Geotalea uraniireducens: one gene and its partner. The protein of the gene in region 1 interacts with the protein of each later gene in a pairwise test. Links are inferred from orthologs where the notes say so. Each region holds a gene or a part of one and is shown on either strand. Other genes may lie near its edges. The genes, in order: tsaE and rlmB.

Region 1 (8,410 bases):
AACCCCTACGGTTGCCCGCTGGATCCTAAGTCCAGTGCGTCTGCCAGTTCCGCCACTCTCGCAAAAAACTGCGCCACATACGAATAAGCCCCGTTTATCACGGGGCTTGTCTTAAATGGGGTGGCTAGTGGGATTTGAACCCACGAATGCATGAGTCACAGTCATGTGTGTTAGACCCCTTCACCATAGCCACCATATTATTCTTTTGGCACGCCTGAGAGGATTCGAACCTCTGACCTACGGATTAGAAGTCCGTTGCTCTATCCAGCTGAGCTACAGGCGCAGTTCTGGTCGGGGTGAGAGGATTCGAACCTCCGACCCCCTGCTCCCAAGGCAGGTGCGCTAGCCAGACTGCGCTACACCCCGTCGGAATTTGTATAATTAACACACCCGTGCGTGGCATGCAAGCATTTTATACGATCACGGAGAAAACAAGTACTTTTTCAATTCAGCGAGTGCCTTGCCGCGGTGACTTATCCGGTTTTTAACTTCGCTGGGCAGTTCGGCAAGGGTTTTCCCTTGATCGGCAACATAGAAAAGCGGATCGTAGCCAAACCCCCCGTTACCGTGCGGTTGGTCAAGAATCATCCCAGCAAGCTCTCCCCGGAAAATCAGGCATTCGCCACCGGGAAAACATAGTGCAATTACACAACAGAATGACGCATTTCTCGCAGCTAAAGGAAACCCCGTCAGTTCCGCGAGGAGTTTATCGTTATTCTCTCCGTCCGATGCACCTTCCCGTGCAAAGCGGGCAGAAAAGACCCCAGGGCGCCCGCCCAAGAGAGGAACTATCAAACCCGAATCATCGGCCAGAGAAGGAAGACCGGTAGCTACAACTGCACTTCGGGCTTTTTTGACTGCATTCTCTTCAAATGTCTCCCCGTCCTCAGCAACCTCTGGAAACTCGGCAAAGTCATCGGGAGACAGCAACGTAATCTCCATCCCGGCAAGGAGTTCGGCAATCTCTCGCATTTTCCCCTTATTGCGCGTGGCAATAACAAGATGTGTCATTCTGCAAGAACCTCATTCTGGATGGCAATCAGCTGACGAATCCCGCGCATCGCCATGTTACGCAGCTCATCCATCTGGCTTACCGTAAACGGTTCGAGCTCTGCGGTACCCTGAACTTCAACAAAACGCTCGGAGGATGTCATCACGAAATTCATGTCTACTTCAGCCGACGAATCTTCAAGATAATTAAGATCGAGCAAAACCTCGCCATTCACAATGCCGACACTCACAGCAGCGACAGATTCACGTAGCGGTATCGCTTCGATGGCCCCCTCAGTGACCAGCCCCCGCAAGGCATCGGCCAGAGCTACATAGGCTCCCGTTATTGACGCTGTTCGTGTCCCGCCATCGGCCTGAATGACATCACAATCAACCAAAACGCTTCGCTCTCCCAAGAGCGTCAAATCTGTGACGGCCCGCAGTGATCGACCAATGAGCCTTTGAATTTCATGGGTCCGGCCGCCGATTTTACCCTTGACCGCCTCACGCGGCGAACGTGAATGGGTAGCCCGGGGAAGCATCGAGTATTCTGCGGTTACCCATCCGCTCCCTTTACCCCGAAGAAAAGGCGGGACACTAGCCTCAACTGACGCGGTACAAATTACTTTCGTATCCCCAAACGATACCAACACCGAACCTTCAGCATGCTTAATATAGTTCCGGACAATTTTGATATCCCTGAGACTTGCAGCATCACGTCCATCCGCACGCATAATTCACCTCTCTTGACCAGGATTGGGCGCTATACGTTAAACGATCAAAGCTAGGCTGTCAACTCTCCAGCCGATTAGCGGCGGCGTCTTCCCCAAGAGAGTAGTGTGAGGCATCCAGTGCTACGGGAATCTCCTTTTCAAGGGAAAGCTCGGCGAGCAGCCGATGCAGAAGGTGCTCGGCAACCTCATCGCGTCCCATTGCCAGACAAACCTTGCCACCAGCCATCATGCCGTGGCCGCCGGCAAGTCCGAGACCGGCGACGATGCGCCTGCTGAGCTCTCCCGCATTGATATCGGAGCGATTGGTGCGGAGAGAGAGAATGATTTCGTTGTTATAGCAACCCGAAGCGAATACGACTTCAATCTTCTCCAGCCGGAGAAACAAATCAGCCATTTCGGCAACAATTTCCGGGAATGAAAGTTCACCCAAATCGGTCACCAACAAGCTTGAATAAAGCCTAGTGTTTTCAATGGCACGGTTCAGCGTAAGAAAATACTCTACCGGTAGTTTCGGATAGGTAATCTCATAGAGAAGTCTCTTGTTGGCGAGCGGAAATAACCGGAGATATGCATCCCGATCAGGCTTGTTTGCCTCTCGGCCCAAATCCTGTGTTTCGGACTTGATGGCATAATAGACTGCGGTAGCCAACTTGGTACTGATCGGGACGTCTTGGACAACTAGGTATTCATACAAAATAGTCGCTGTCACCCCATAATCTTCGCGGATATCAACCCAGTGGCACAACGTGCTGGTCTCACGCAAGGGATGATGGTCGATCACGACATCTACCCTGGTTCCAGAGGGGAGCGAATTATTGCCCGTACCGGGCTGAGTATCAAGCATGCACACGACGGAGAAATCCTGGAGATTCAAGATGGTGAGTGGTTTCAACGGTATTTCGAGTTCCTTGGCCATCACGATATTTTCGCTCCTCCCGATCATCCCAGAAAAAGCGATGATTGCCTCCCGGTTGAGCTTCATCACGAAGAGATGCCGTAATGCCATTGCAGAAGCAAGACAATCGGGATCGGGGTTATCATGAACAACTATCAGAATCTTCCCACGCCCTCTTGCCCAAGTTAACAATTCATCAACAAATTTCTTGGTAGTCTGTAGCGAACGTTGTTCAACCATCAATCTCACCAGTAGTCCAGTATTAGCCACCCAGTAGAACTGCCGCTCAGCCTCATGATTCGTATCAGACTTGTGCAGACAAAAAAAGAGGGGAAAGTAGACTTTCCCCTCTTTTTACGACCGCAAACTACTATTAATCAGCCAAGAAACACGTTCTGGTTTCTCGCACGATTCGCAAGGATGGTCGGATCGATTACCTCGCCACAACAGGTGCACTTCCACGCATCGAAGGACCTCACGAAATCGTAGAATTTTTCCGCAAACATCCGGCCTTTGCATTTCGGGCATTTCATAAGGTATCCCCCCATATTTGAAATTCAACAGAAGTGCTTGGGGGATTTCACCATATATGCCAATCTTACTTGACAAAAAGCTCATCATACACAACGCCGCCAGCAACACATAATTGTCTAATAATTGCAAGGTGTTATATAACCGAAAAAATATGGTTTAAGTCGTGACATAGTCGCCGGGCCGATCCCGGGAACCAATCCGAGTTGGCGAAACGAGGTAAAATCGCCAATCTGTTGACGGTACTCCAAAATTGATTGAGCAGTTGCCGGACCAATCCCGGGGAGAGCTTCCCAATCTGCCCTCGACATGCTGGACAGATCCAACGGAATGCCAAGGGTAACACGTTCATGCGCCGACATTCTCTCGCATGAAACATGTGTATATCCGGTATGTTGTACATCGAATATTATAACATCCCCTTCACAAACGCGCTGTAGGCCAACGCTATCGTCGAGGAGAATCAATGAATCGGCAGGGACCGACAATTTCATGACGCTACCAATTGTCGCCGGGACCGAAACTTGGTAAATCCCTGAGAATTCTGGTATTCCGGCGACTTTTACAAGTGCCTTGCCGGGCGTTCGATGTAGAAAAGCCACGGCATCCCTTTTTGCCGGGGACGGTCCGTGGCTTTTATCGTACAACTGGAGCAAGAGCGCCAAGGCGGCAAACGAAGTGAGTGCCAGCCGCTTGGCACGGCCATTCATTTCAAAACGGCCTCACCGTCTTCAGACTTGTGAAGCTTGTATTCAACGCTATCGATAAGGGCCTGATACGAGGCATCAATGATATTTTCTGAAACGCCCACCGTCCCCCAGCGACTCTCCTTGTCGCCTGATTCAATGAGAACTCTGATTGACGATGCGGTTCCCTGGCCAGCTGGTAAGACGCGGACTTTATAGTCCAGCAGCTTTACTTCCTTCAATTTCGGATAGAACTTTTCAAGTGCTTTTCGTAATGCGTTATCGAGCGCATTGACCGGGCCATTTCCTTCAGCGGCAGTATGCTCCACCTTGCCCCCGACTTTGATCATAATGGTAGCCTCTGAAAACGGCTTCTGGTCTTCATGGCGCTTTTCATCGATGACCCGAAAACCGATTACCGAGAAAAATTTGCGGTGGGTGCCGAGTGCCCTTTTCATCAGCAGTTCAAACGATGCCTCCGCCCCTTCGAACTGATACCCCCGATTCTCCATCTCCTTGATGTTGTCAAGGATTTCCAGAGTGACGGGATCCTTACTATCCATATTGATATTGAACTCTTCGGCTTTGGCCAAGATGTTCGACCGACCGGACAGGTCGGAAACCAACACCCGGGTCATATTGCCCACCAGCTCGGGACGCAAGTGTTCGTAGGTTTCGGGATGGCGCTGAATGGCACTGACATGCACGCCCCCCTTGTGGGCAAAGGCCGAATTGCCGACATAGGCCTGATGCTTGTTGGGAGAAAGGTTGGCAAGTTCGTAAACGAAGCGGGACAGGGCCCGCAGTTTCTTCAACTGATCGTCGCTGATGCACTCCAGCCCCATTTTCAGCTTCAAGGCAGGAATGATCGAACAGAGGTTGGCATTACCGCAGCGCTCACCGAAACCGTTGATGGTCCCTTGCACCTGAACGATCCCCTGATCCACCGCATGCAAGGAATTGGCAACGGCGCACTCGGAATCATTATGGGTATGGATGCCGAGCGGCGTCTTGATCTGCTTTCTGACGTCCTTGATGATTTCGACGAGTTCGAATGGCATCGTCCCGCCATTCGTATCGCAGAGAACGATACAGTCGGCCTTTGCCTCTTCCGCCGCCTTGAGGGTCTTGATGGCATACTCGGGATTTGCCTTGTAACCGTCAAAAAAGTGTTCGGCGTCGTAAAATACCTCAGGGACACGCCCCTTCAGATATTCAAGCGAATCGAATATCAGCTCGAGATTCTCCTCAAGAGAAATCCGGAGCGCTTCATGTACATGGAAATCCCATGTTTTACCAAAAATGGTAACGACATCGGGTTCAGCCTGAACGAGAGTTTTGAGGTTATGATCTTTATCGGGAGTAATCTTGGCACGACGTGTCGAACCGAACGCAGCGATCTTCGCCTGGGAAAGCTTCTCTTTTTTGATATCCTTGAAGAAGGCGACATCTTTCGGGTTACTTCCTGGCCACCCACCTTCGATATATTGGATACCGAGTTCGTCGAGACGATGGGCAATGCGCAGCTTGTCTTCTACAAGAAACGAAATATCTTCTGCCTGAGTTCCATCACGGAGGGTGGTGTCGTAGAGTTTTACAAGATTCATCTGATCACCTTTTCAAGTAACGGTTCATTGTCGTGCCTGCTAACGCAAGTAAGGATCATTCGGCCTTGGCCGCCGTACCGGCGAGGCCAAATACATCATGAAGCACCCGCACTGCCAACTCAGTATATTTCGCATCAACCACCACGGAAACCTTGATTTCCGAGGTTGAAATCATCTGAATGTTGATACCTTCCTGTGCCAGCGACTGGAACATTTTGGTCGCGACCCCGGCATGGCTACGCATCCCAACACCGACGACGGAAATTTTGGAAATGTTCTCATCCGCCGTCACATTGCTGGCGTTGATTTCTTTAGCCGCTTCCTTGGTAATATTCAGAGCTTTTTTGAAATCCGCCTTGGTAACGGTAAAGGTGAAGTCGGTAAAACCGTCTTCGCTGACATTCTGAACGATCATATCGACGGAAATATTTGCATCGGAAAGAGGTGACAACAGTTTAGCCGCGATCCCCGGCTTGTCCGGGACATGCATGACGGCAATCTTTGCTTCATTCTTGTCGTAGGCGATCCCCGAAACGAGAACTGCTTCCATATCCTTATCCTCCTTGGTAACCATTGTCCCTTGATTATCATTAAAACTGGAACGGACGTGAATGTCCACATTGTACTTCTTGGCAAACTCGACCGAACGGATCTGCAGAACCTTCGCCCCGAGGCTGGCCAGTTCGAGCATCTCATCATACGAAATCTTGTCGATCTTGCAGGCGTCGCTGCAAATATTGGGGTCGGTCGTATAAACACCGTCGACGTCGGTATAGATCTCGCAAACATCGGCCTTCAAGGCTGCTGCCAAGGCAACGGCCGAAGTATCGGAACCGCCACGGCCAAGGGTTGTGATGCTACCGCCCTTGTCGACCCCCTGAAAGCCAGCAACAATAACAATGGTTCCATCTTTGAGATCGCCGCGAATATTTTCGTCTTCGATCTTTTCAATCCGGGCTTTGCTGTATGAACTGTCAGTAACGATCGGCACCTGCCAGCCGTGATACGATTTGGCCTTATAGCCCATCGCCTTGAGGCACATGGCAAGAAGAGCAATGGAAACCTGCTCGCCCGACGCCACCAAGACGTCGTATTCGCGGTTATCAGGAAACTCGCACACTTCATTGGCCAGCGCGACCAGCTTATTAGTTTCACCCGACATCGCCGAGACAACGACTACCATGTCATTGCCAGCGTCATAGGTCTTGGCAACCCTCTTGGCAACATTGCGGATCCGCTCGATTGTCCCCATTGAGGTGCCGCCATATTTTTGGACCACCAGAGCCATCTACCGTCCCTCCTTTATGCTGTTCTTACAATTCCAAACTGTGCATCAATCGTATACAAACGCCAAACATCGTCCCTTAATATCAGGAATCACCATGGTGGTCAAAACATTTTTTTAATATCGACTCATAGAGAGAACCGAACGGTTGAAACTCGAATCGACGGGCATTCTCGCCGCTTCGACTGATGGTGATATCCAGTCGTAGGGCAGGAAGTGTGTCAGTTATCCGCTCCGCCCACTCAACAAGGCAAACCCCCTGGCCGTAAAAGTATTCCTCAAAACCAAGTTCTACGACGTCGTAATGGTCGTGCAGCCGATAAAGGTCGAAATGATAAAAGGGGAGCCGCCCCTGATACTCATTAACCAAAGTATAGGTCGGGCTGGTGATAGGTTGCGTTCGATCAACGCCAAGACCGGCAGCTACACCACGGGCAAACTGGGTTTTCCCTGCACCGAGATCGCCATACACGGCAATGAAGCTGCCCGGTCCCAACTGTTTCCCCAATTCTTCGCCTAGCTTGACTGTCTCATCAGCGCTTGCAGTGAATCGATTCACCAAGAATCCCGCCTAACCGATCATGGTTCGAATGAGGTCGATCCGCGAGACGATACCAATCAATTTTTCCCCATCAACGACCGGCAAGGTATGAATCTTTTTGTTTGTCATGATATCGGCAACTTCGCTGACCGTTGTATCAGCCGTCACTGATTGGACATCGGCGTTGAAAATATCACCAACCGCCTGACCGGTCATTTTCTGCAGCTCTTTTTCGAATTTTTTCTCGCTCTCAAGGTAGAACACCCAGTCGAAAAGCGAGATTACCGTCGGGATATGGAGGCTCTTGTCCTGTTCGATCAAATCCGATTCGGTGACAATACCGATAAGATTCCCGGCATCGTCGACAACCGGAATGCTGCCGATGCGATGGGCAGTGAACAGCTCGGCAAGCTCGCGAATCGAAGTCTCTCTCTTTACCGTCACGAGGGTGGTTGTCATTATGTCTCGTACTTTAAGCATAAATTGTCTCCTGAAAAGTCAGTTCAAACTGCGAAATGCCACGGGCAAATGTTCCTGAACATCAACGGCGGACATGCCGATCTCTCCCTTTTCGCCGGCTACGAGGTCAGCGGCGTAACCATGGATGAATACCGCCAGCTGGCAGGCGGTAAATGGCTCATAGCCCTGACCAAGCAAGGAGGTGACAATGCCGGTAAGGACGTCCCCCATCCCACCCGAGGCCATTCCCGGGTTGCCACTCCCGTTGATCGACAGCCTACCATCCGGAGCCGCCACGACCGTCCGCGCCCCCTTGAGTATCACATATACCCCATAGCGCACGGAAAAAGCCCGGGCGACGCCGAGCCGGTCTGCCTCGATCTCGGCGATTGAGGCTCCGGTCAGTCGGGCCATCTCTCCCGGATGAGGAGTAAGGACGACCGTCGGCGATTTTTTGTTCGCCAACGCTTCAACCTCCTCGGAAAGAGCGTTGAGCCCATCGGCATCGACGACGAGAGGCGCCGTGACCAGCCTGATCACCTGACGGACAAGTTCGGCCGTGGCGGTATTCCACGACATCCCGGGACCGATGGCAATGCTGTCTTTGCCCTCCCAAGCCCCGACAATGGCCGGCAGCGCAGTGGACCCCAGGAAACCTTGCCCGTCGTCGGGAAGAGGTATC
Region 2 (11,171 bases), 290 kb from region 1 along the record:
TAAAAGCTGCCCTGGTTAATACGGGAGGGGACAAGAAAATCGCGAGCACCTTCTGGAGTCGATTTGGTCAAGAAAGGCGTTTCAATCTCAAGGAAGCCCTGTTCTGTCAAATACTGGCGAGTTAGCTGGGCAACCTTCGACCGCAATATGAGATTTTCCTGTAATGCGGGACGGCGAAGGTCGAGATAGCGATATTTCAGCCGCAGGTTTTCCGCTACATCGACGTAATCGTCAAGGGTAAACGGCAGTGCTTTCGAACGATTGAGAAGCTTGCAATCCGTGACAAGAATCTCGACTTCGCCGGTCTTCATGTTCGGATTAATCGTGCCCTCGGGGCGGCGAATCACCTCACCGGTAACCGCAACGACATATTCGTTCCGGATTGACTCGGCCTTCCCATGCGCCTCGACATTCCTTGCCGGGTCAAAGACGACCTGGGCAATCCCCTCACGATCGCGCAGATCGACAAAAATCAGCCCGCCATGGTCACGGCGTCGCATCACCCACCCCATCAGGGTAACAGTCTTACCGGCATCGTCGGCTGTCAGATCACCGCAATAATGGCTCCGCTTCCAATCTCCAATAATATCTGCCATAGGTCCAAGCCTCCTCAATCGTCACTTAAAACCGGTCAAGTATACTTAATGCCCCCATTTAGTTCAAGGGCTAATAGATATCTTACCGCGCAAACTGTCAGCAGAAATTGCCTACAAGGGAAAACCGTTCGAACGAAAAAAGGGTTAGCGTTTCCGCTAACCCTTTTGATACTTGGTGGAGCTGATCAGGATCGAACTGACGACCTCTTGAATGCCATTCAAGCGCTCTCCCAACTGAGCTACAGCCCCATTTCAAAGAGATTTGACTTATAGCAAATGGTGCAGACGCTGTCAATATCTTTTTCAGAAAATTATGCTGACCATTTCACTCTTGACGCTTCACTTTTCATTAGCTATACTTCGTGAGCTTTTCGCCGGAGTGGTGAAATTGGTAGACGCACCGGACTCAAAATCCGGCGCCCGCAAGGGCATGTCGGTTCGACTCCGACCTCCGGCACCATCTTGACACCAAGGGGTTCACGGCACCAGCCACGAACCCCTTTTTTTATCCTCGCTGGCCAGCCAGGCTATTTCCCCACAGCAGCCATCAACCGTTGTCGAAGAATTTCAAAAAGGACTACCCCGCCAGCTACTGACGCATTCAGGGAATTGACCCCACCCCGTAGAGGAATCGAAACGAGAAAATCGCACTGTTTACGCACCAAAGGCCGCATCCCCTCCCCTTCGGCCCCGATAACTACGACGACTTTGCCCGAAAAGCGCTGCTCATACAGTGACGCAGCGGCAGTGTCGGCCGTTCCGTAAATCCAGAACCCCTCTCCTTTCAACTCGGTAAGGGTCTGGGCAAGGTTGGTCACCTGAACAATCGGAATCGTCTCCGTCGCCCCGGCAGCACTCCGTTCAACCGTCGCCGTCACCCGGGCAGCGCGATCTTTGGGGATCAGAACGCCAGTGGCTCCGGCACAGGCCGCACTACGGATCAACGCGCCAAGGTTATGCGGGTCCTGAATACAGTCCAACGCAAGCACGAGCGAGTCGTCCTCCGCGCAACGTTGATCGGCCAGAAACTGATCAAGGTCAACGTAAGGGAATCCTTCCAACCGCAGCGCCACCCCCTGATGATGTTCGGTGCCACAGAGCCGGGTGAGGTCGGCCTTGTTGCGGCGATGGACCGCGATCTCCTTCGCCGCCGCGTCGGTAAGAAGTTTCTCCAACCGCCGGTCATGACCATCACGGGCCAGAAAAAGTTCGAAAGCCCTCCGTTTTCCACGAAGGGCTTCGCTGACAGCATTGATTCCGTAAAGCAACTCGTCTTTCATCAGGCAGCCTCGCTCATCAATCCGCCTTAACCGGCAATAATTTCTTCCAGGATCATTTCGGCTGCTGCTGCCGGATCGGGAGCATCGCCAATCGGCCGACCGATTACCAAGTAGTCACCACCGGCCCTTACCGCCTCTGCCGGTGTCATGACCCGTTTCTGGTCGTTGAGGGCGGCAAACCCCGGGCGGACTCCCGGGGTAACAATCAGAAAATCATCACCGCAGGCCCGGCGAATCAGGGGGATTTCCTGAGGTGAGGCAACGACGCCGTCAATGCCGGCCCGTTGTGCCAACTCGGCAAGTCTGACAACCATTTCCGCCACCGGTTTGTCAATGCCGACCTGGCGAAGGGTTTCGTCACTGGATGAAGTGAGAATGGTCACAGCCAACACCTTGGCTCGCTCCGCCCCTTTGAATTCATTGTCCAGCGCATCGACGGTGCGCGCCATCATTTCATAGCCGCCGAGCGCGTGGAGGTTGAAAAGCTTTACTCCGAGCCGGGCCGCTTCAAGTGATGCCATGGCCACCGTATTCGGGATGTCATGAAATTTCAGATCGAGAAAAACTTCACCACCAAACTTCTGAATCATCCGGACCGCAGCCGGCCCGCAGGCAGTGTACAACTGCTTACCGATCTTAAACATCCCCACCCGGCCGGCCAGGGTCTCCGCCCAATACTGCACATGGGCAAAATCGCTGGTATCGAGGGCAAAGATTATTTTTTGTCTGGCATCATCTCTGGTCATGGTCGGCAAATCTCCAGTGGCAGCATTAACAGGAAAGTGCTTCTTTAACGAGCGTCTGTATCCGTGCCGCGGCGTCGGCAAACGGCACCAACTGCACCTCGCCCCCTTTGCGGACCTTCAGCTCCACTTTTCCTTCGGCAAGGTTTTTCGCACCGACAACCAATCGGAGTGGAATACCGATCAGGTCGGCATCCTTGAACTTGATTCCCGGCCGTTCGTCCCGGTCATCGAACAACACTTCGACGCCCATTTCCGTGAGGGTTCGGTAGAGCTCTTCCGCCGCCGCCATCACCTCGGCATCCTTGGCGTTCACGGCCGACACGACGCAATGGAACGGTGCGATGGGAATCGGGAAGATGATACCGTTCTCGTCGTAATTCTGCTCGACGCAGGCGGCAACCGTCCGACCGATCCCGATTCCGTAACAGCCCATGAAAACGACTCGCTCCTTCCCGTCACTATCCAGGTAAGTAGCTTTGAGCGCATCGGAATACTTGGTGCCGAGTTTGAAGACATGACCGACTTCAATCCCCCGCCACACCTCCAGATGACCGGCTGCGCAACGGGGGCACTGGTCTCCGTGGACAACATTCCGGATATCGGCAAAGGTAGTGGGAGTGAAATCGCGCCCGGGGTTGACGTTCTTGAGGTGCATGTCAGCGACATTCGCCCCGGCGGTAAAGTTCTTCATCCCCTGCAACGCCAGGTCGGCAACGATCCTGATCGACAAGCCGACCGGTCCGGCAAAACCGACCGGTGCACCGGTGACCCGCTGTACGAGAGACTCATCTGCCATCATCAGCTCTTCACAACCAAGCAGATGCTTCAGCTTGATCTCGTTCAGGTCATGGTCGCCCCGTACCAAGGCAGCCACCGGCTCACCATCAGCCACCAGCAGCAGCGTCTTCACTAGCGCCGAGGCGGGAATACCGAGGAAAGCGGTGACTTCTTCGACACTCCGCTTCGCCGGCGTTTCAATCTTCTCCAATGGTCGCGGCTCGGCATGCTCTATCGGCAATGGCCGGGCCTCGGCCTTTTCGACATTGGCCGCATACTCGCATGCCGAACAAGAAACGATGGCGTCCTCCCCCGAATCTGCCAGCACCATGAATTCGTGGGACGAAGAGCCGCCTATGGACCCGGTATCGGCTTCGACCGCCCGAAAGTTCAGGCCGCAACGTTGAAAAATGCGCCGGTACGCCTGATACATCTTGTCATAGGAGATATCTGCGGCGGCACCGTCCACGTCAAATGAGTAGGCATCCTTCATAATGAACTCACGGCCGCGCATCAGACCAAAACGAGGTCGGATCTCGTCACGAAACTTGGTCTGGATCTGGTAGAGACTAAGCGGCAGTTGACGGTAACTCTTGATTTCGCGCCGCACGATATCGGTAACGACCTCTTCGTGGGTTGGGCCAAGGCAGAATTCGGCATCCTTGCGATCCTTGAAACGGAGCAACTCCTTGCCGTATTGTTCCCAGCGCTTCGATTCTTGCCAGAGTTCGGCCGGTTGCACCGATGGCATGAGAAGCTCGATGGAACCGGCTCGGTTCATCTCTTCACGGACGATCTTTTCCACTTTACGGACCGAGCGAAGTCCTAACGGCAAATAATTGTAAATCCCGGCCGCCAGCTTGCGAATCATGCCTGCCCGCAGCATCAGTTGATGGGAGATCACCTCGGCATCAGAGGGGGTCTCTTTCACTGTAGGGATGAAATACTGGGAATAACGCATAGTTAACCTCTAGAGGGATTTTTCTTTGGCCATCTTCTCCACTTCGGCGACCAGAGCATCAGCCATCTCCTGTTCCGGTACCTTACGAACAACTTCGCCATGACGAAACAGCAGCCCCTCGCCACGCCCTCCGGCAATCCCGACATCGGCTTCCCGCGCTTCGCCGGGGCCGTTAACGACGCAGCCCATTACCGCCACGGTCAGAGGCGCGTCGATGGAAGCAATCCGTTGTTCAACTTCTTCGGCTACCTTGATCAGATCGATCTGGCATCTGCCGCAAGTGGGACAGGAGACGAAGTTGACTCCTCGCTGTCGCAAACCGAGCGCCTTGAGAATCTCGTAGGCAACCCGCACCTCGTCGACTGGATCGCCGGTCAATGAGACCCGCATCGTATCGCCGATTCCGTCGGCAAGGAGGATGCCGAGCCCCACCGCCGACTTGATGGTCCCGGAAAAGACCGTCCCGGCCTCGGTGATGCCGATATGGAGCGGATAATCGACCTTCCGGGCCAACAGTCGGTATGCTTCGACTGTCTTGTTGACGTCGGAGGCTTTCAGGGAAATCTTGATCTGGTCGTAACCCAGCTCTTCGAGAATCCTGACATGCCCGAGGGCTGAAGCAACCATTGCCTCGGCGGTCGGATGCCCGTACTTGGCCAGGAGCTCCTTCTCAAGAGAGCCGGCATTGACGCCGATCCTGATCGGGACCAGCCGATCGCGGGCGGCTTGCACCACCTCTTCGACTTTCCAGCGTTCACCAATATTGCCGGGGTTTAGGCGGAGGCCGTCAATCCCCCCCTCCAGCACCGTCAACGCCAGCCGGTAGTCAAAATGGATGTCGGCAATCACCGGGATCGAACTCTGGCGCTTGATCTCGCCAAGCGCAGTGGCGGCGGCCATGTCGGGGACGGCGCAGCGGACGATTTCACACCCGGCTGCTGCCAGGCGGCCAATCTGGGCGACCGTCGCCGCCACATCCCGGGTGTCGGTGTTGCACATCGACTGCACCGAACACGGAGCCCCCCCGCCGATGGCGACGGAGCCGATTCTGATCTGTCTGGTCTCCCTTTTCATAACGGGGCATAGTGCCGGAATAACGGTGAAAAGTCAAGCAGGCTTTGGGACGCGAAAGTCCGCCACACCGGGCCGTCCAGCAGAAAGAGGACGGCTAACAATCAGAAGGAATAGGCAAGGTGAGTGCCGACCAGAAAATACTTGAAGCCGGTTGCCGTACCGAGGGCGTAGTTACCGAATTCGCCGTTGACTTCACCGCGAAATCGGTTGGTCAGCCGATAACTGATAGAGCCGGTGATGCCGCCAAACAGATTGTCCGTATGGTCATCGTAGCGGTCGAATGATTGGAAGCCCCCGTATGGTTCCAGGAAGAGGCCGAAACGATCCTTAGTCCAATCAAGGGAAACGATCAGCTGGTGGGACATGAAATTCTCGGGGTCAAAATAGCCATCACCGCTCTGACGATCAAAATCGAGATACCGGAAACGATAGCCGGCACGGATGGTAGGATTCTTTTCCCAGAGTGATACCGTTGGCCCGATCGTGATATCGTTGGCGTGGTTCGCATCGGAGAAGCTCCGATAGGTATAACGGCCGTAGAGCGTGAGCTGGTTGGCCAGCCGCTGGGAAAGATAACCATCAACCGCCAGAACGCGAATTTTGTTTTCCAGCAGCTCGGCGGTATCGTTGAACAGATCTTTGTGAACACCGACCCCGGCAACGCCACGGCCAATCTCAAAATCGGAATTAAGTCGCCAGGAAAAGAGCGTCGTACCTGTCCCCTCATCGACCTGATGGATCCCCGCCCCCGCGCCGACACTGATTCTGTCGGTCGCTTTCAGATAGCCGCCAGTAAGCAGGCTGTTTTCACTGAGGTGACGGTAGTCGTCCCGGGCATCGTCATGCAGATATTCAGCCGCCAGATTCCAGGCCGGCTGGTGAAAATTATAGGAAACCCCATAGCGGTTAAGCTGGTTGTTATCGGTATCGTTGTAATAGCTGTAGCGTGTGTCAACCGTACTGGTGGTAATCTTGTCGATCTCAACCAGCAACCCTTTCAGGTCCCGTTCTTGATACGGATAGGCAGGCTTCAGACTCCGGGCGATTTTTACCGCCTCACCTTTGTGCCCGCTGCGCAGCAAAGCATAGGCAAGTCCGACTTCGGCATCAAAACTCTCACCGCCGGCCAGGAGCTGCCGGTAGATGGCGATGGCCTCGGCATAGTCACCTTTCCAGCGCAGGGCATTTGCCTTGACCAGCAGCGCGTCCCGATTTTCGGGCTGGGCGGCGAGAGCCATTGTCACTTCGCGGAGAGCATCATCCTGGGCGCCTTTCCAGGACAATGTCCGGGCCAGATCGATCCGGGCAACGACATTTGTCGGGTCGTCGGCCAGCACGGCGCGCAACTCGCGAATCGCATCGTCCAGACGGTCACCCCAGGAGATACGCACCGCCATCTGAACACGTTGTTCGACGGGGAAGCCACGGTACAGGGCAAGAGCCGCGACATATTCGGGAGCTGCCTTGGCAAACTGCTCTTTTTCGGCAAAAAGATCGGCCAGCTCTTTGTGAAATTCCGCTTTTACCTGTGCCGAAGAAGCACTGGCAATCGCCAACTGGTAAAACTTCACCGCCTCCTCGACATTGCCGGCCCGAAACATTTCCGCCGGCGACGCGGCATAGCCGATCCCGGATATCAGCAGCAGCGCCGCAATTACTCCCGCCATCACCTTCATCGTCATCAATCCTCTCCCAGATATTGCTGAAAAGAAATCAAATCCAGCTTATTATTGATTGCCAGTCGCGGAATTGCCAGCCAGTCGGTTCCCGGCCCCAACAGGCCTTCATTAGATGTCAGGAGATAGGTAAAACCGGCCTGTCGTGCTACATCGACCCAGTCCGGGCGGTAGACCCCGTAGGGCCACGCCAACACAGACGCCTTTTTGCCGAGTTCGTGTTCGATGATCTGCTGGAAACGGAACAGGTCCGCGGCCAGCGCCGACACCGTCGGCTTGCCAAGTGCTGCCATGGAATGGAGGCCAAACGTATGGCAGGCAATCTCTATTGAACATTCGGCAGACAGATAGCGGTACTCGTCCCAGCTGAGCATCGGCCGACGCCCTTCCCGCTCCATGTATTTCCCGACCAGATTGCCGATAACGGCGATGGTTGCCGAAAAACTGTATGCCTTGCAGAGCGGCAGCGCATAGTTGATGAACGAAGCATAGCCATCGTCGAAGCTGATTACTGCCAGCCGTCCGGTTTCATCTTGTGGTGCGGCACAGGCTTCGCTGACCGTGACCACCCGATATCCCTGTTGGTGGAGCCACTCCAGCTGGGCGGCAAACAGTGACGGAGCAATCGTATAGGGATCGCGGTGCTGGTTAGAAATATCGTGGTAGAGCAGTACCGGCACCGTGCCCCGCTCCGCGGCAAGGCAGCGAAACGGCAGAGTGAGGGAGGCAAGTGCGGCACCGCTCAAGACGATAAACTGGCGGCGATTGAGATTCATCCGGGTCACTCCGCGATCAGGGCGAGGGCCGCCCGATAAACGTCATAACTTCGCTTCAGATATGTATGGTACAGTGGATGCGACCAGCCGGCCCATTGATAGCGCCGGACAGCCGAAACACCGAAACCGCTCGGCAGCGTATCGGTCAGATTGGATTCCAGGCCGGTTGTTCGGGCTTGTAAGCCTTTACCTGACGGCGAAAATGAGCCGGCAATCACCGCTATTCCGGTCGTCGTCCGGGTTTTACCCGCCGGGTCGATCCAAAGCGCTTGCCGGGAACTGGGATCGGTGATATTGAGCAGCCCCCAAGGGAGCCGCAGTTCGATCATCGTTCCGGAGACGTGGCAGTCTGCCAGTGAATCGTAGTCCGACCGCCGCGGGTCGAGCGAACCGAAACGTAGTCCGCTCATCGAAAATACCCGTGCCGGATAGAATCGACTGCCATCCTTGCTGATCCGGCGATGGTTGGTGATGTTCTGCATCATCACCCACTCACCGAGATCGGAACGACGGGGCGCCACGGCGCCGGTCCCCTCATTGAGATACTTGTCGTAGGAGCGACAGACGAGAATCCGGCTTTGCCCCTCCCCCGCCAGATGAATAACGAACGACAGGCCGAGCGGGCTCCAGGCGTTCACCCCACACGGCAGACGGGTCTCGCCGGTCGCCGCACCGCAGGTATCGAGACCAAGCAGGAAATTGCTCCGCCTGAAATCGATCGGTCCGGCCGTTTCCAGCAACAGATAGAAGAATCCCTCGTCATGTTGGGCCGACAGTCGGCGAAGCGTCCGTGCCGGATCATTGCCATCGTTAAACGCAACGGCAGGACCGCCGGCAGGTTGTTCGTAGAGGACTTCGGCCGAGCGCCATTCATCGCGATTACCGGCAAGATTCGTCAATTTCCCCGGATAGCCGGGATAGGCTGCCAGCAGGCCGTAGCACTGTTCGGCATCCTGCAGGTTGAACCAGCAGGGATTACGGTCAGCAGGCAATTCATATGGGTAAAATACCCAGTTTCGCTTGAACCATTCGTCGAACCAGCTGAACAGCATCCCCCCCGCCATGCCGACATCGCGGATATCCGTCATCAATCGGCCGTTAATCTCGCCCTGGGCTGCATCGTTGTGGCCGCCGTGGTGCCAACCGTTCTTCTGCCAATGGGTCGGTTCGCGACTGCTTGGCACCCCGAACTCGGCAATCACCACCGGCTGCCGGCCATGATGATCCTTAAGTCGCTGCAGGTAGCTTCGGTAGGGATGATGGTCGGTAGGATCGTCGTTGTTCAGGAAGTCAGGGTAATAGGGATAAACGTGGTAGGAGGCGAAAAAACCGCCCCCCTGCCGGGTGACGATCTTGGCCGGGTCGAAGCTTTCAACATCCTCGTTTTCGCTACAGGTGCCGCTGTCCACCTCGATCCCCTGCCAGCGCAGCCCCTGTTCATAGGTCGACTCTGAAGGATGCGCCAGCGGGTCGAGGGTTGGCCAGTTGATAATGGTTACCGGATGGCAGCAACCGAAGCGCGACTGTTCATAGTCCTGAAGATAATCGCAACACTCCGTCGCCCAGACCTCGAAAGGAGACCCGTCGGCAATCTCCAGGAAACTGCCCCGCCAGCTGCCGATCCGACGACCGTGGGATTCATTGAACGCCTTAACGGCGCAACTCTCCCACTCGCGGCCCACCACAAATGCCGCCGTGTACGGCGATACATCTCGGCGATATGCACCGTGGGGCATTCCCGGACGCTCCGGGAAATCGGCAACCCCGCAGACGGCATCGACAGCTTCGCGAATCTGCCGCCGCAAGTACGCCAAAAAATGCGTCCCGCGGAAATCGTTCTGTTCTGGTGGTTCGAGCCAGATTCCCTGGAAAAGGAACAGCCGCCCGCCCCCTTCATTGTAGTCGGCCAGGGCTTCGTAAAACGACGGAGGATGCACGGCATAAATCCGCAGCGAATTGACCCCCAGCTCTTCCATCTGTTTGAACCAGGTACGGTAGGTAGCCCCGACGATCGGGTATTCGCCGGGGAAGTAGCCGGGAAGACCGAGCCCGAGGTTAATCCCCTTAACGAAGAAACGTCGCCACCGCCCCTGCTCGTTAAGCTGCAGAAAATCGGTAGCGGCCCGAAACCGGCAGCGGCGCTGACCGCCCTTGACAAGAGGGACGGCCAAGGAATCCAGTCTCGCCACCCACCGGGTGGCATCGCGCTCGGCCGGATCGAGCGCCAGTGCTTTATGGAACGCCCAGCGAGCCGTCGGCAGATCGCCGAGCCGATACCACGCCTCGCCCAGTCCGACAAAACTTCGGGCGCTCAGTTGACCTTCCTGAGCCCGGCGGAAGATGTTCAGTGCTTCCTGGCAGTCGCCACGCTGCAGCGCGGAAAAGCCGAGATGCAGATAATCCGTCATCGCCACTCCTCAAGACAGCGAATTGTCGAAACGAGCAAATCAGGCAAGTGCATCCGCCTCTTCCCGATCGATTCGCTTCCGGGCGGCCTTACCCCAGCCTTTCCGCCAGAAAAAGATCGTCGCAACCAAGCGCTCGATGACAATAATCTGCCGATAGCCGAAAAACTCCAGCACGCCGAAGAGACAGAGCTTCAGGATATCGCTCAAGCTCCCGTAACGGCGGTATATCAAGTTGTCGAGCAGGATCGACCCGAGATTGATCCAAGTCCCCCAGAGCACCGCCAGCAGGAAGAATAACAGTGCGAACTCGCGATTCACCTGGCCGAGGAGAAAGAGCACGACAAAGCCAAAGTAACCGAGGAGCTCGACGGCCGGCCCCATCGCCTCGACAAATACAAAGTAGGGGAAACCGAACATGCCAACCATGCCGAACCGTGGATTGAGAAACATTTTCCGGCTGTGCCAAAGGCTGTCAATCAACCCTCGATGCCAGCGATTCCGCTGTTTCAACAGTGACCGGAGATCGGACGGCACCTGGGTCCAGCAGACCGGATCGGGCACGAAGATCACCTTGTAGGGAATCCGCTGTTCCCGGCAGTGGCAATGAAGCCGCACAACCAGATCCATATCCTCGCCGACACTCTTCCGGTACCCGCCCACCGCCACCGCCATGTCCTTGCGGAAGATGCCGAATGCCCCGGAAATAATCAGCAGACTATGGAAGTAATTCCAAGAGGTCCGCCCCGACAAAAAACCTTTCGTATACTCGACAGTCTGAAAACATTCGAGCCACTTTCCCGGCGCCCGGACGGTCTTGACGATGCCGTCCTCCACTTCACAACCATTGAGTACCCTGACGATCCCGCCGGTGGCAATC

What was found.
Region 2: the proteins of tsaE (region 1) and rlmB interact in binary tests that used the Escherichia coli proteins (3 or more experiments, as listed by UniProt). The link is inferred for Geotalea uraniireducens from one-to-one orthologs.

The regions. Positions count from the first base shown.
Region 1 is NZ_AP027151.1:2,493,788-2,502,197, forward strand. Bases 5,551-8,410 are described here. They hold tsaE (tRNA (adenosine(37)-N6)-threonylcarbamoyltransferase complex ATPase subunit type 1 TsaE), read right to left. Parts: upstream 7,288-8,410; coding sequence 6,814-7,287; downstream 5,551-6,813. Other genes in these bases: QMN23_RS11690 (aspartate kinase), read right to left, coding at 5,551-6,731; QMN23_RS11700 (CBS domain-containing protein), read right to left, coding at 7,300-7,749; QMN23_RS11705 (NAD(P)H-hydrate dehydratase), read right to left, coding at 7,768-8,410. In the rest of the region: QMN23_RS11665 (XTP/dITP diphosphatase), read right to left, coding at 421-1,011; rph (ribonuclease PH), read right to left, coding at 1,008-1,724; QMN23_RS11675 (DHH family phosphoesterase), read right to left, coding at 1,783-2,859; QMN23_RS11680 (ComEA family DNA-binding protein), read right to left, coding at 3,270-3,860; cimA (citramalate synthase), read right to left, coding at 3,857-5,443; more of QMN23_RS11690, read right to left, coding at 5,499-5,550. UniProt on the Escherichia coli protein: Required for the formation of a threonylcarbamoyl group on adenosine at position 37 (t(6)A37) in tRNAs that read codons beginning with adenine.
Region 2 is NZ_AP027151.1:2,199,668-2,210,838, reverse strand. Bases 1-2,895 are described here. They hold rlmB (23S rRNA (guanosine(2251)-2'-O)-methyltransferase RlmB), read right to left. Parts: upstream 1,877-2,895; coding sequence 1,124-1,876; downstream 1-1,123. Other genes in these bases: QMN23_RS10230 (proline--tRNA ligase), read right to left, coding at 2,648-2,895; pyrF (orotidine-5'-phosphate decarboxylase), read right to left, coding at 1,903-2,622; aspS (aspartate--tRNA ligase), read right to left, coding at 1-596. Outside these bases: more of QMN23_RS10230, read right to left, coding at 2,896-4,360; ispG (flavodoxin-dependent (E)-4-hydroxy-3-methylbut-2-enyl-diphosphate synthase), read right to left, coding at 4,370-5,434; QMN23_RS10220 (tetratricopeptide repeat protein), read right to left, coding at 5,536-7,116; QMN23_RS10215 (polysaccharide deacetylase family protein), read right to left, coding at 7,116-7,886; QMN23_RS10210 (tetratricopeptide repeat protein), read right to left, coding at 7,892-10,294; QMN23_RS10205 (glycosyltransferase family 2 protein), read right to left, coding at 10,334-11,171. UniProt on the Escherichia coli protein: Specifically methylates the ribose of guanosine 2251 in 23S rRNA.